2 regions of the Priestia sp. JSM ZJ58 genome follow, and region 2 is predicted to be linked to the other one. Evidence: riboswitches for the same ligand, from Rfam matches in the RefSeq annotation. Region 2 holds a riboswitch; the other holds the start of a gene.
What was found. Region 2 has a riboswitch for FMN ahead of ribE (riboflavin synthase). Riboswitches for the same ligand answer to the same signal wherever they lie in the genome.
Positions count from the first base shown of each region.

Region 1: linked by a shared signal. The riboswitch ahead of ACH6EI_RS02705 (ECF transporter S component) and the one ahead of ribE (riboflavin synthase) in region 2 are both predicted to bind FMN.

Region 1 covers NZ_JBISEM010000001.1:522,145-528,502, reverse strand. The annotation lists gene ACH6EI_RS02725 (CPBP family intramembrane glutamic endopeptidase) at 1-474, opposite strand, end outside; gene ACH6EI_RS02720 (RecQ family ATP-dependent DNA helicase) at 474-1,991, opposite strand; gene ACH6EI_RS02715 (YpbB family protein) at 2,015-3,064, opposite strand; gene ACH6EI_RS02710 (ferredoxin) at 3,322-3,570, shown strand; gene ACH6EI_RS02705 (ECF transporter S component) at 3,652-4,227, opposite strand; FMN riboswitch at 4,382-4,525, opposite strand; gene serA (phosphoglycerate dehydrogenase) at 4,825-6,358, shown strand, end outside.
Region 2 covers NZ_JBISEM010000001.1:3,453,647-3,460,004, forward strand. The annotation lists gene ACH6EI_RS18045 (hypothetical protein) at 1-861, opposite strand, end outside; gene ribH (6,7-dimethyl-8-ribityllumazine synthase) at 1,244-1,714, opposite strand; gene ACH6EI_RS18055 (bifunctional 3,4-dihydroxy-2-butanone-4-phosphate synthase/GTP cyclohydrolase II) at 1,806-2,999, opposite strand; gene ribE (riboflavin synthase) at 3,016-3,675, opposite strand; FMN riboswitch at 3,950-4,100, opposite strand; gene ACH6EI_RS18065 (YkvI family membrane protein) at 4,208-5,242, opposite strand; SAM riboswitch class I at 5,575-5,681, shown strand; gene ACH6EI_RS18070 (bifunctional homocysteine S-methyltransferase/methylenetetrahydrofolate reductase) at 5,789-6,358, shown strand, end outside.

The DNA of each region.
Region 1 (6,358 bases), 2.9 Mb from region 2:
TATTAAAAAGCTTAAAACCACAACCGAAATAAAAAGAAACCACTTTTTTAAATATCGAATGTGAACGAGTGCAAATACGATACTCGCCCAAAAAAGGCCAAACTGAACTTGTATAACCCCTCGAAATAATATTTCTTCTGAACATGCAACGATTAGGCAAATAAGGGCTAGATGAGGAATGGAACGATTAGCAAATAAACGTTCATTAATCCCTCCGTCATCATATAAATGCTCGGGTACACATTTCATTAGAAGCATATCTCCTCCTACTACCAAGAGAGCTGTACCTCCCCCGTACAATAAAATAGACGCCCAATCCAGCTCAAAAAACTGTAAAAAGGAATGCCACGAATCAAATGTGAAAAAACCGATGCCTAAAGCAATAAAGCAGATGAGCAGCTGCGTTACATATAAATTTTTAACCAGCTCTGCATCCGTCATGGATGAAATAAGCTCTTGCTGTGACTTTGCCATTATATCTCTCCTTGACGAAGCAAACGAGCTAATTCTAATTCCCAGCCTTGAAATGTCCATTGCTCTTGCTCACCATTTGTTTTTTTATAGGCTTCTAAATCCAATCCGCAGCAATCGCAACAATTCTGAAGCTCTGATTTTCCGAGCTCATTGAAATAGCCAAGCAGCACCTGACGACGGCATTCTTTTGCCTCAATAAACTCCTTCATCGCACGATACTTGTCATGTTTGTTTCGAAGACGTTTATTTACAGCTGCAACAATCGTTTCATGCAGCGATTCAGGGATTTTCCTAGGTTCAACATGTTCATTTTCCACTACATTTTCTCTGTACAAATAATAACGAATAAATCTCCAATGTGTTTCTTGAATACCCACTGTATAAAGAAAATGAGACTCTACTTGTTTTAAAGGAATGGCCTGATCATGATTTCGTAAATACGACAGGCAGTATAAGATGATATCTGAAGAAGGAAGCTCAATTTCAAGTAAAGAATGAGCAAAATCATCGTCTCCTTCAGCATAAAGCAAAATCGCAATACTGTTTTGCTGATCGCGTCCACTTCTTCCAATTTCCTGTACGTATGCTTCTAGCTGCGTAGGTGTATGAAAATGAATAACAAAGCGAACATTCGATTTATTAACCCCCATTCCAAATGCACTTGTGCAGCAAATGATATCCAGCTGATTTTCTAAAAATTGCTGTTGAACAAGCATTCTTTCATTCGGTTCCATTCCCCCATGGTAATACTGCACTCGCTGTATCCCATTTTCCTTTAGAAGCTGTGTTAATGCTTCTGTCCAAGATCGGCTGGAACAATAGATAATTCCTGGACTTTGCAGTTCACTAACGTACATCAGCAACTTCTCTTTTTTCTCTTCAATACTTGCAACAAAATCAACTTTCATCGCAATATTACTTCGATTCATGGAATAGATGTGCTCGTTGACAGCAGGCAGCGATAAGTAGCGCTTAATATCTTCCACTACTTCCCTGGTCGCAGTTCCTGTTAGTGCCAGACATAGCGGACTGCCAAGTTCCTTCCATATATCTCCTAACTGAAGATAATCCAAACGGAAATCATGTCCCCACTGAGAAATACAGTGCGCCTCGTCCACAACGAAAAGGCCTACCTTTGCCTGTTTTAATGCTTCTACCACAACAGCGTTTTGCAAAATTTCAGGAGATGCATAAATAAAACGATAAAAAGCTAAATCTTTTAGCGCCCGTCTTTTTTCTTCTTGTTGTAGGAAACTATTTAAGGCAATAACTCTCTTTTCTCCACTTGCCTTTAGTTGTTGAACTTGATCTTCCATCAGTGAAATTAAAGGAGATACAATCAGCACCGGTCGGTTCAACACATAAGCGGGGAGCTGATAGCACAATGATTTCCCTGTTCCTGTAGGAAGAACCGCTAACACATTATGACCTGTTAAAATATCTTGAATAATCTCTTTTTGTCCTAGTCGAAATTGGCTATAGCCAAATTGTTTCTGTAGAAGTTGTTCTATCTTCACATCAAACACCACTTTTTTTAGTATCAGGTAAAATGTTTTGCTAATACGAGACGAATCTGAAAATAGGTAACGTCGTCTTTTACTTCTTCCTTTATCGCCTTTAATTTATTTGTACGCAAACTTTCAAAAGCCGAGATAATTTCTTCCTGCTGCTTAGGCGATACGTATGCATCGATTGAAAAAGATGGAACAAACAGAGCTAATTCTGCAATATGATCTTCAATTGTACTTTCTTTTAAACGCCTTATATAAGCAATTTCTTCAAGCGTCTTTCCTTTTTGAAGCCAGCTATACGTTTTTAACGTCGAGCTTGTCAAAGGCAATTCTAAATATAGATCATGCAAAAAAGAAGAAAGTACATGAAAGCTTTCATTATTTTGACTCACTTTTTCAATGATATGATGAATAACCCCTAAAAGTTGAATATGCACATAATGCTCATCGAGTTCATATTGATATGCTAACTGATTTTTTGTAAAGCCTACTCTTTCGTATCCAGTCAGTTGCAAAACAAAAAGAGACGCATCCCGTTCCGTACAATCTTTCAAGCACGTTCGGAGCTCTTTGAATAGCTCGGCGGCTAACTCTTGACGCGTTTGCTTTTGAGACATAATATACGTTTTGACCCATTGAATGACCTCAGGATTTTTGGAAATGGGTAAAAACCCTTTTTGAAAATACTGTAGGTTGGATAAGGTCTGAATGAACAAAGTGATTCTTGCTAAAAATAATTGAGTACTGCTTGCGAATTTCCATCCGTCTAAAGCTGGATGAAAGGGCCGAGCCGTCAGTTCATCTTCAAGGCGTGTTCGTCCCTTATCTGTCATCACATACTTTTGATTTTCAGTTTCTTCGATATACTGCTGTTCTTTTAAATATGCAACGCAGGTTTCAAAAGACCGTTTATCTAAGTAAAGAAATGACTGAAAAAGAAAAGAGATTCCAAAAATTTTTCCGTCTTGAATTGTTTGCGCTGACTTTTTACCTGTTAATAAATGATAAATACCATAGGCGGTTCGCTCACCTTTTAACTGTTTTATACAAAATAAAATGCTAACTTGAATATAATTCAAAGGTGTCAACTTCCTTTCTCATTCATTGTACCAAAAGTGACCAATAGCATGTGAGATAAAGGCTTTTTAGCTCTTTCCTTTATGTATCAAAACGTTTGGATAAGTGAAGAAACCTTGATTTGATAAGCATTCTCAGTGACTTTTCTATTGAAAAGTTTTATAAATCATTTTACAATGAATAAGGAGAAATTTCACTCTTGATTCGCGAAGAGATTATATAATAAGAAATTTTCGAACACTTTACAGGAGGTCTTGTTATGCCAAAATATACAATTGTTGATAAAGATACTTGCATCGCATGCGGCGCTTGCGGAGCAGCAGCACCAGACATTTATGATTATGATGATGAAGGTATTGCATTCGTAACATTAGATGATAACCAAGGTGTAGTAGAAATTCCAGAAGATCTAGAAGATGATATGATGGATGCAATGGAAGGCTGCCCTACGGATTCAATTCGCGTAGCGGATGAAAAATTCGAAGGCGATGCTAATAAATTCGAATAAGTATTGAACAAACCTGTAGTATAGTACATGCTGCAGGTTTTTTTTTATATAAAAATCGCTCTCCCCGGGAGAGCGATTGAATTAAACAGCAACGCGGCGCGTGATCCATTGCTTCATTTTTGAAAACAATAAGACAAAAATAACCCCTGTTGCTGCTCCTTTTATTAAGTTAAACGGCAAAATACCTGCAACGATATATTGACGCGCTTGTTCACTAGACATTTCTGGCGATTGTAAGAAGATTGTATACGCCGGTAAAAAGACATAATAATTTAAGACAGCCATGAGTACCGTCATTACAACCGTACCCGTAACCAAACCTATCGTTACGCCTTTAGCTGTTTTAAATCGACGGAACATATATGATACAGGAAGAACGAACAGTAAACCAGCTACAAAGTTCGCCACTTGACCAACCGGAACCCCTGTAGCACTTCCTTGAATTAAATAATTCAATAAATTTTTTATTCCTTCTACTATAACAGCAGCCATAGGTCCAAATACAAGTGCTGCTACGAGTGCAGGAATTTCGCTAAAATCAATTGTTAAAAACGGAGGTAATCCAGGAATCGGAAAATTAATCATCATTAAAATGTAAGCAATACTGCTTAACATTCCTAGTATAACCAGCTTTTGAGTTTTCTTACTTTGTTGCATCTTGCCTCTCTCCTTCTTTGTGATCCACTCTTCAAAGAAGAAAGGTTCAACTTCATATCCCCACGCAAAAACCTCCCAACAAATGATTCGTTGAGAGGAGACATGGCAGGCATATTTAATAAACGTTCATCACATTAGGTTTTGAACGCTGAACCTCCACCTTCTCCCATCCAGACTGTACTGTCGGCTTTGGAATTTCACCAAATCTGCTCGTATGTATTACATATAAGCTCGCGGGCTCAAAACAATTTGTTTTTTTACCGCCGGTCGGGAATTTCACCCTGCCCCGAAGATAGATCAATATTTAATTATGAATTTATTATATGTTATCTCGAATTAAAAGTAAATAAAGAAGTTTTTTTAATTCCTATTAAATTGATGTCTTTTATAAACTTCATTACTGTTTTATATGTAAAATAAGGAAATAAGTGCATAACCAACAGCATTATGACATATTTATAGTTTCAATTTTACGTTTACAATTGTGTATTTGATAACTAATTGTAAAGTTTAAAAAATATAATTGACAGAATTTTTTTAACATGGTAAATTATCAAATATTTGATGATAGTAAAATCCAAGGGAGATGTTCACGTCATGTATAACGTATTAGTAGCTGATTCAATTAGCAATGAAGGTCTTGCTCCACTACTTGAAGCTCCTCATGTGAATCTTACGCGAAAAAAAGTTGAAGAAGTTGAGAATGATTTGCATACGTACGATGCGCTTTTAGTACGGAGTGCTACGACGGTTACAGAGGATTTGCTGGCAAAAATGCCGAATTTAAAAATTGTTGCTCGCGCTGGAGTAGGTGTCGATAATATTGATATTGAAGCCTCAACCAAACGAGGGGTTGTCGTTATTAACGCGCCGAACGGAAATACCATTTCAACGGCGGAACATACATTTGCTATGATGGCTAGCTTGTTTCGGCATATCCCCCAAGGAAATGCTTCAGTCAAAGCGCGCGAATGGAACCGCTCAGCATTTGTTGGAACAGAGCTTAATCGCAAACACCTGGGCATTATCGGATTTGGAAGAATTGGCTCAGAGCTTGCTAAACGCGCAAAAGCCTTCAATATGAGCGTTCACGTTTACGATCCTTTTTTAACCTCTTCCCGAGCTGAAAAGCTAGGCGTAGAACTATTATCCCTGGATGAATTACTAGCAGCAGCGGATGTAATTACCGTACACACTCCGCTTACGAAAGAAACCAAGGGATTGCTCAATCATGAAACATTAGCCAAAACAAAGAAGGGTGTATTTTTATTAAACTGCGCACGCGGCGGGATCATTGATGAAAAAGCCTTAGTTCATTATTTAGAAATTGGCCATGTTCAAGGTGCAGCTATTGACGTATTTGAAGTTGAACCGCCGATTGATAACCCTTTGTTACATTTTGATCAAGTTATTACAACTCCCCATTTAGGAGCTTCTACAAAAGAAGCCCAGCTTAACGTTGCTGAAGACGTGGCACATGACGTTCTGCGTTTTCTAGAAGGTAATCCTGTAAGTTCATCCATTAATTTACCAACGCTTTCTAAAGAAGTTTTTGAAAAAATTCAGCCGTTTACGAGCCTTACTAAACAAATGGGAGCTATTTTATCTCAATGCATGCGAGAACCCGTTCAGCATATCTCGATCTCCTACGGAGGTACAGTGACGGATTTAGAAACCACTTATATTACACGGAGCTTGTTATCAGGCTTTTTAACCCATCGTATTGACTCACCTGTTAACGAAGTCAATGCTTCTATGATTGCCAAAGAACGAGGAATTACATTTGGTGAAAAAACATCGGAAGATACGCAAGGATATTCTAATATAATTGACGTTACAGTAACAGGCGAACAGCGTACATTTACCATTACGGGCACTTATATAGCAGGATATGGACCTCGAATTGTTAATATTGATTCGTTTGATATTGATTTTTATCCAGAAGGACATCTTCTTTATATCCGTCACAGTGATCAGCCCGGAGTTATTGGAAATGTAGGGAAAGTACTTGGAGATTTACGTATTAACATTGCTACCATGCAAGTGGGACGTAAGCAAAAAGGCGGAGAAGCCATTATGATGCTCACGTTTGATAAACTTTTAGATGATTCTGTCATCACTTCATTAAAAC
Region 2 (6,358 bases):
CGCTGGAAACGCAACGTCTTTTTTACTCGTCCCATAACAATTTTTCATAATAAAATGTTGAAGCATAACGCTCAGAATGAATATACCCGCTTGTAAAAGCGTAAAAAGAACAAGTGAAGTGGTAATATATACCAGTAAAATCCCATAGTGAATTAGTAAAATATCTACTATACGCAGCCCCGCTATAATGATCCCAGCTCCAATAAAAAATTCTTTGACTACACTCCAAACGAGGAGAATCGTAACAATACAAACATAAATCATCGTTGCATTTACGGAATCATGAGTAGCCGACGCAAACCATCCTGTATAAAACCAATTGTTATGAAAATATGCTAACAGCAGAAACATAATAGTAGAAGTAATGGCGAGCATTCCCAGAAAAAATGTAGCGTAATGTACAAATGTCATATACCGTTCTGTTAGCCATACATACCAAATCTTTGAAATACTAAAGCCTATAGTCATTAAAACGCCTGTATAAATTGTTTTCCACCAGTGATGTGTATAAATATCCCAGTGTAAAAATAATTCTTCAATCCCCATAAACATAGCCGAAATGATTAAAATATAGCGAAATTTTAATTGATAAGCAGCTACCACCATAGCCATGATTGGAAAAGCAAACGTTTGAGAAGTTAAGGACCCAAACAAATTATCAAAATATTCATTGGTCATAAAATCAGGATCGTACTCGTAACTTTCAAACAACACAAATACAACATACTCTAGTACATAAGCCATTCCAATGATAAAAAAAAGCAAAACGACTAGCTTTTTATCTTTTTTACGTATGAATACTGTAAGCAAAACGGCTGTGCTGATAATAATCAATGCAAAAAAAGCAGTATAATGAGGCATAGACGTCTCCCTTTTACGACCTAATTATTACTTAGAGTAAGACGTTTTAGCCAAATTATACATAGCTAGCTTCTATTCAAAAGAGATTGAGACATACTACATCAATCCAATCTAAAGGCGAACAAATCGGATACATGAGATAGTATGGATGGCTTGCTGCACTGCAGGTGATTTCCCTGCAAGGCTTCGCTTTCCCTACAGGAGCCTTGGCCCTGCTCTCCACTCAACAGTTAGAAGCCTACATACAGGAAACCTACGTTGTAATGTAACCCTAACCATGAAAAAATCCGAACGATTCATCGTTCGGATCTTCTTTCAACTACCATACTTTTGTTTCAGCCTCTTTTAACTCTTTAACTTACAAAAATTGGAACGTCCTCTATTATCCTTCAATCATTTTTGAAAGGTTAGCCATTTCGATAGCTGATGCTGCAGCTTCCCATCCTTTGTTTCCTGCTTTTGTTCCTGCACGTTCAATTGCTTGCTCAATTGTTTCAGTTGTTAATACACCAAAGATAATTGGTACGCCTGTTTGTAAGCTTTGAGATGCAACGCCTTTTGCTACTTCATTACATACAAAATCAAAGTGTGGAGTAGCTCCTCGAATAACCGTTCCTAGTGTAATAACCGCGTCATATTTTTTAGATTCAGCTAATTTTTTAGCGATTAATGGAATTTCATAAGCGCCCGGTACCCAAGCCACATCTACATCTTCATCAGCTACGCCGTGACGTTTAAGCGCATCTTCTGCTCCACTAAGTAAACGCCCTGTAATAAATTCATTAAAACGCCCTACCACGATTCCGATTTTTAATCCTGTGCCAACTAAATTTCCTTCATATAAATGATTCATCTCTTGTTCCTCCTGCTAGTAGTAATATATAGTTATTTACATTTCTTTTCATGAATTAGCTTCATTTGTTATAACGAAAAAAAGTGTAAACTTATAAATGTAATAAATGACCTAGTTTTTTAGCTTTGGTATCTAAGTATTTTTTATTGGCATCCACTGCCGGCATTTGAAGAGGCACTCTCTCTACCACTTCAAGGTCGTAGCCTTTTAGCCCAGTAATTTTGCGAGGATTGTTCGTTAAAAGCTTCATTTGTTTGACTCCAAGGTCCTTTAAGATTTGAGCACCGATTCCATACTCTCGTAAATCCGCAGCAAACCCGAGTTTTTCATTCGCTTCTACGGTATCGTATCCTTCTTCCTGCAGCTTATATGCTCTTAGCTTATTTAATAAGCCAATACCTCTGCCCTCTTGACGCATATACAGCAGAATGCCGCGTCCTTCTTCTTCAATTTGCGTAAGAGCTGCGTGAAGCTGAGGACCGCAGTCACAGCGCTCAGAGCCAAACACATCTCCAGTCAAGCACTCGGAGTGAACCCGCACGAGAACGGGGCTATTATGATCGATATCACCCTTGATAAGAGCCACATGTTCTTTATTATCAAGTTTATTTGTATATCCTACAGCCTTAAAATCACCAAATGCCGTAGGTAAGCTTACTTCTACTTCACGGCTAATCAGCTGGTCATGTTTGCGGCGGTAGGCAATCAAATCTTTTATTGTAATCATTTTTAAATCAAATTGCTCTGCAATTTTTGTTAAATCCGGTACGCGTGCCATTGTTCCATCTTCATTCATGATTTCACAAATAACACCCGCAGGCTTTCCTCCTGCTAACACGGCTAAATCAACAGCGGCCTCTGTATGACCCGCACGCTGCAGAACGCCCCCGTCTTTTGCAATCAACGGAAAAATGTGTCCTGGTCGTTGAAAATCACTTGCTACCGTTGCTTCATTTACAAGAGCCATAACGGTAGCAGAACGTTCGTACGCACTGATACCTGTTGTACTTGAAATATGATCAATACTTACTGTAAATGCTGTTCCATGTACATCCGTATTGTTCACTACCATCGGGTGAAGATTCAATTTATGCGCAATTTCTTCATTAACAGGTGTACAAATTAATCCTCTTCCATGAGTAGCCATAAAGTTAATAACCTCAGGCGTCGTTTTTTCGGCTAATGCAATAAAATCTCCTTCATTTTCTCGATCTTCATCGTCGCATACAATAACCACTTTTCCCTTTTTTAACTCTTCAATGGCTTCTTCTACTTTATGAAACATCTCTTTCACCTCACTGTTAATTTGTAAAACCATGCTGCTGCAATAAATCCTTCATATTACCTGACCGATTCGAGGCGCCAGGAGTTGACTTGTTAGCCATCATCTGATGCATATATTTAGCTAACATATCGCATTCAATATTCACCTTGTCTCCTCGCTGTTTGTCTCCCACGACTGTGTGAAGTACCGTATGAGGAATAAGAGAAATAGTAAATGATTGGTTGCTGACATCAAAAATAGTAAGACTTGTTCCGTCTACAGAAACAGATCCTTTTAACATCATAAATTCACGAAGTTCAGGATCCACTTGAATTTCATAATAAAAGGCATTTCCTTTACGTGTTTTGCTTACAATGGTTCCAATTCCATCAACGTGTCCGCTGACGAAATGCCCTCCAAAGCGGCCATTTGCAGCCATCGCCCGTTCTAAGTTAACACGTGATCCAACGGTTAGAAGCTGCAGGGTACTTGCTTTAATCGTCTCCGGCATGACGTCGACCGTAAATTCATTTTGAGAGTAAGCCGTTACGGTTAAACAAACGCCGTTAACTGAAATGCTGTCCCCTAAGTTCACATCTTCTAACACGGTCTTCGCATCAATCGTAAGAACAATTGCTTCTGTAGCCTTTTGAATCCGTTTTATTTTTCCAATTTCTTCAATAATACCTGTGAACATTTTCTTCACCTGCTTTGGCGCTATTCCAACTTCTTATGCCTTTTTGAAATAGCAGCTGCTTTTTTTTCATATTTATCTTTCCCCCAACCACTGAAAATAAAAAAGCCCCTTGAACAAATGTCCAAGGGGTCGGCTGAGCTGAATCAGTTTTATCTATGCAAAATTCCGCTAATTGTATACGAAATAAACAGTTATAATTTGTGTACAAAAACAAGGGTAGCTTTAAAAAAGGCAAACCTGTCCCTAATACAACACAAAAAAACAACTGTGCTTCCTGATCCTTCTCCCATCCAGACTTTTACTGTCGGCTCTAGATTTTAACTAGATCCACCGCTAACATACATCGTATGAAAACGGGTCACGGGCTTAAAAGCATATGCTTTATCACCGCCGGTTGGGACTTACACCCGACCCCGAAGGATAATATATTCGACTGCTAGAGTCTTATTTGTTTTACATTATAGCAAAGTAAAATCGACTTGTCACATCATTTAACTTCGTTTTTTCACATCTGCTCTTCAAAATCCAGCTTTTAGCTTATTTTTTCTTTTTTAATACATAGCATCCATACAAAAGCTAGTCCAATATAGCCAAATATCGGATACAAAAACTCAAGAAGCTGAGCATATCCAAATTGCCCGATAATAAAGCATGCCAAGATAATAAACGCAAAAGCTTGTTTGTCATTCAGGGGAAGAAATGATTGAAGCTGTTTAGCGATTCCAAATACATTTCCAATCAATGTAGTAAAAATCTCACCTAACACAACTACCGTAAATAAAACATTCACCCACGCTGAGATATTTTTAACAACGGCACTCATAGGAATATCAAGTTGAAATGAATAAGGCAAATTGGAAAGGGCAAGATGAGTAGAAACAAGCATAAACGTAAGTACACATCCTCCTATTACGGCCCCTTTTTTGATCACGCTCTTATCTTTCACGGAGCTTCCTAATGGAACTAAAACGGCCTGAGCCAAAGCTAGATTTAGGGAAATATATAAAAAGGGACTAACCGCCCACTTCCACTGTGTGACGAGCGTTAAGTCTGGCTTCGTTTGAATCAGTGAGAAATAGCTGACATTTGGCACAAAGATGATAAAAGCAAATGAAAGCATCATCGGCACAACAAGAGAATTAACCATTAAAATACCGTTAATTCCTCTTGCGATAAATATATAAGTTAAAACAATTGTACAAATCATCCCAACAGGAGGCCACAGCCCGAACTGTTCTTTTCCTATTGCCCCCGTACTCGCTAGCATGACTGAAGTTACTCCAAATAAAATGACGATCATTACACCGTTTACCGCTTTTCCAAGTACATCACCAAATAAATATGTATTAAGCTGCTGATAAGAAGAAGCCCCAATTGCGTGCGAAAGCAGCATCATTTTCGAACCTAGCCAAATAAAAAACAAGCCGCTGACCAAAATTCCAACCATTCCAAGTTCCCCGTACTGTGTAAAAAATTGAACAATTTCCTTGCCTGTTGCAAAACCGGCTCCTACAACGGTGCCTACATACGTAGCAGCAACCTGCAGCGTGAGTTTCCACCTTTTCATGCCCATCACCCTTCTACCCTTCATAGTTCACTATATGTAGAAACGGTTAAAAAAAGACGAGCCTTTTATATGTAAATCCTCGCCTCACCCGGTGCTGTTCCTTTTTCGTTTTTTTATTTCCTTCTTGTTTTTTTCATGAAAACCCTTTATCCCTTAACATAACGGCAGTTTTCAAACAAAATATACGGATATTTTCCCTTTAGCTTTTAAATTTTCCTCAATATTTGCTGGAAATTCACAATTTACTGTTGTATAATTTCTAAAAATCAGATAAATTATTAAATAAGTATTCTTTCTATTTAAAAAAATATGTTTCAATTATATACAATTGATTCTTATCATGAGAGGTGGAGGGACTGGCCCTTTGAAACCTCAGCAACCAGTCGTTAGAGACATGGTGCTAAATCCAGCAAGCAATTTATTGCTTGGAAGATAAGAAGGCGAAAAAAGTCTTCTTCTTAAGAAGACTTTTTCTATTTTATCGGCATATTGCATAAAACGAATCACTCGTGAAATAGAAGCGGAACAATTTAAGGAGGTTTTGACATGGGGTTACTTGAAGATTTAAAGTCTAAAATTTTAATTGGGGATGGTGCCACTGGTACCCTCCTTTACTCACACGGTATTGACAGCTGTTTTGAAGAACTAAATATCACCAAACCAGAAGAGGTTTCTCGTATTCACAGAGCCTATGTAGAAGCTGGTGCAAACGTTATTCAAACAAATACGTACGCTGCTAATTATCAAAAACTTGCCCGTTATGGATTAGAAGATTCAGTCAAAGACATCAATGTTGCTGGTGTAAAATTAGCGAAACAAGCTGCAAACGATCAGGCTTACGTGGTTGGTACACTCGGCGGAATTCGTTCTTTCCAAAAAAATGCTATTAGCTTAGAAGAGGTTAAGCGAAGCATTCGTGAACAAATGTTTTGGCTTTTAAATGAAGGCGTGGATGGCCTTTTATTTGAAACATACTATGATTTCGAAGAATTAAAGACCGTTCTTACACTAGCAAGAAAAGAAACGGATAAGCCTATTATTACCCACGTTTCCCTGCATGATATTGGCGTACTGCAAGATGGGCGTCCTTTAGCAGATGCATTAAAAGAATTAGAA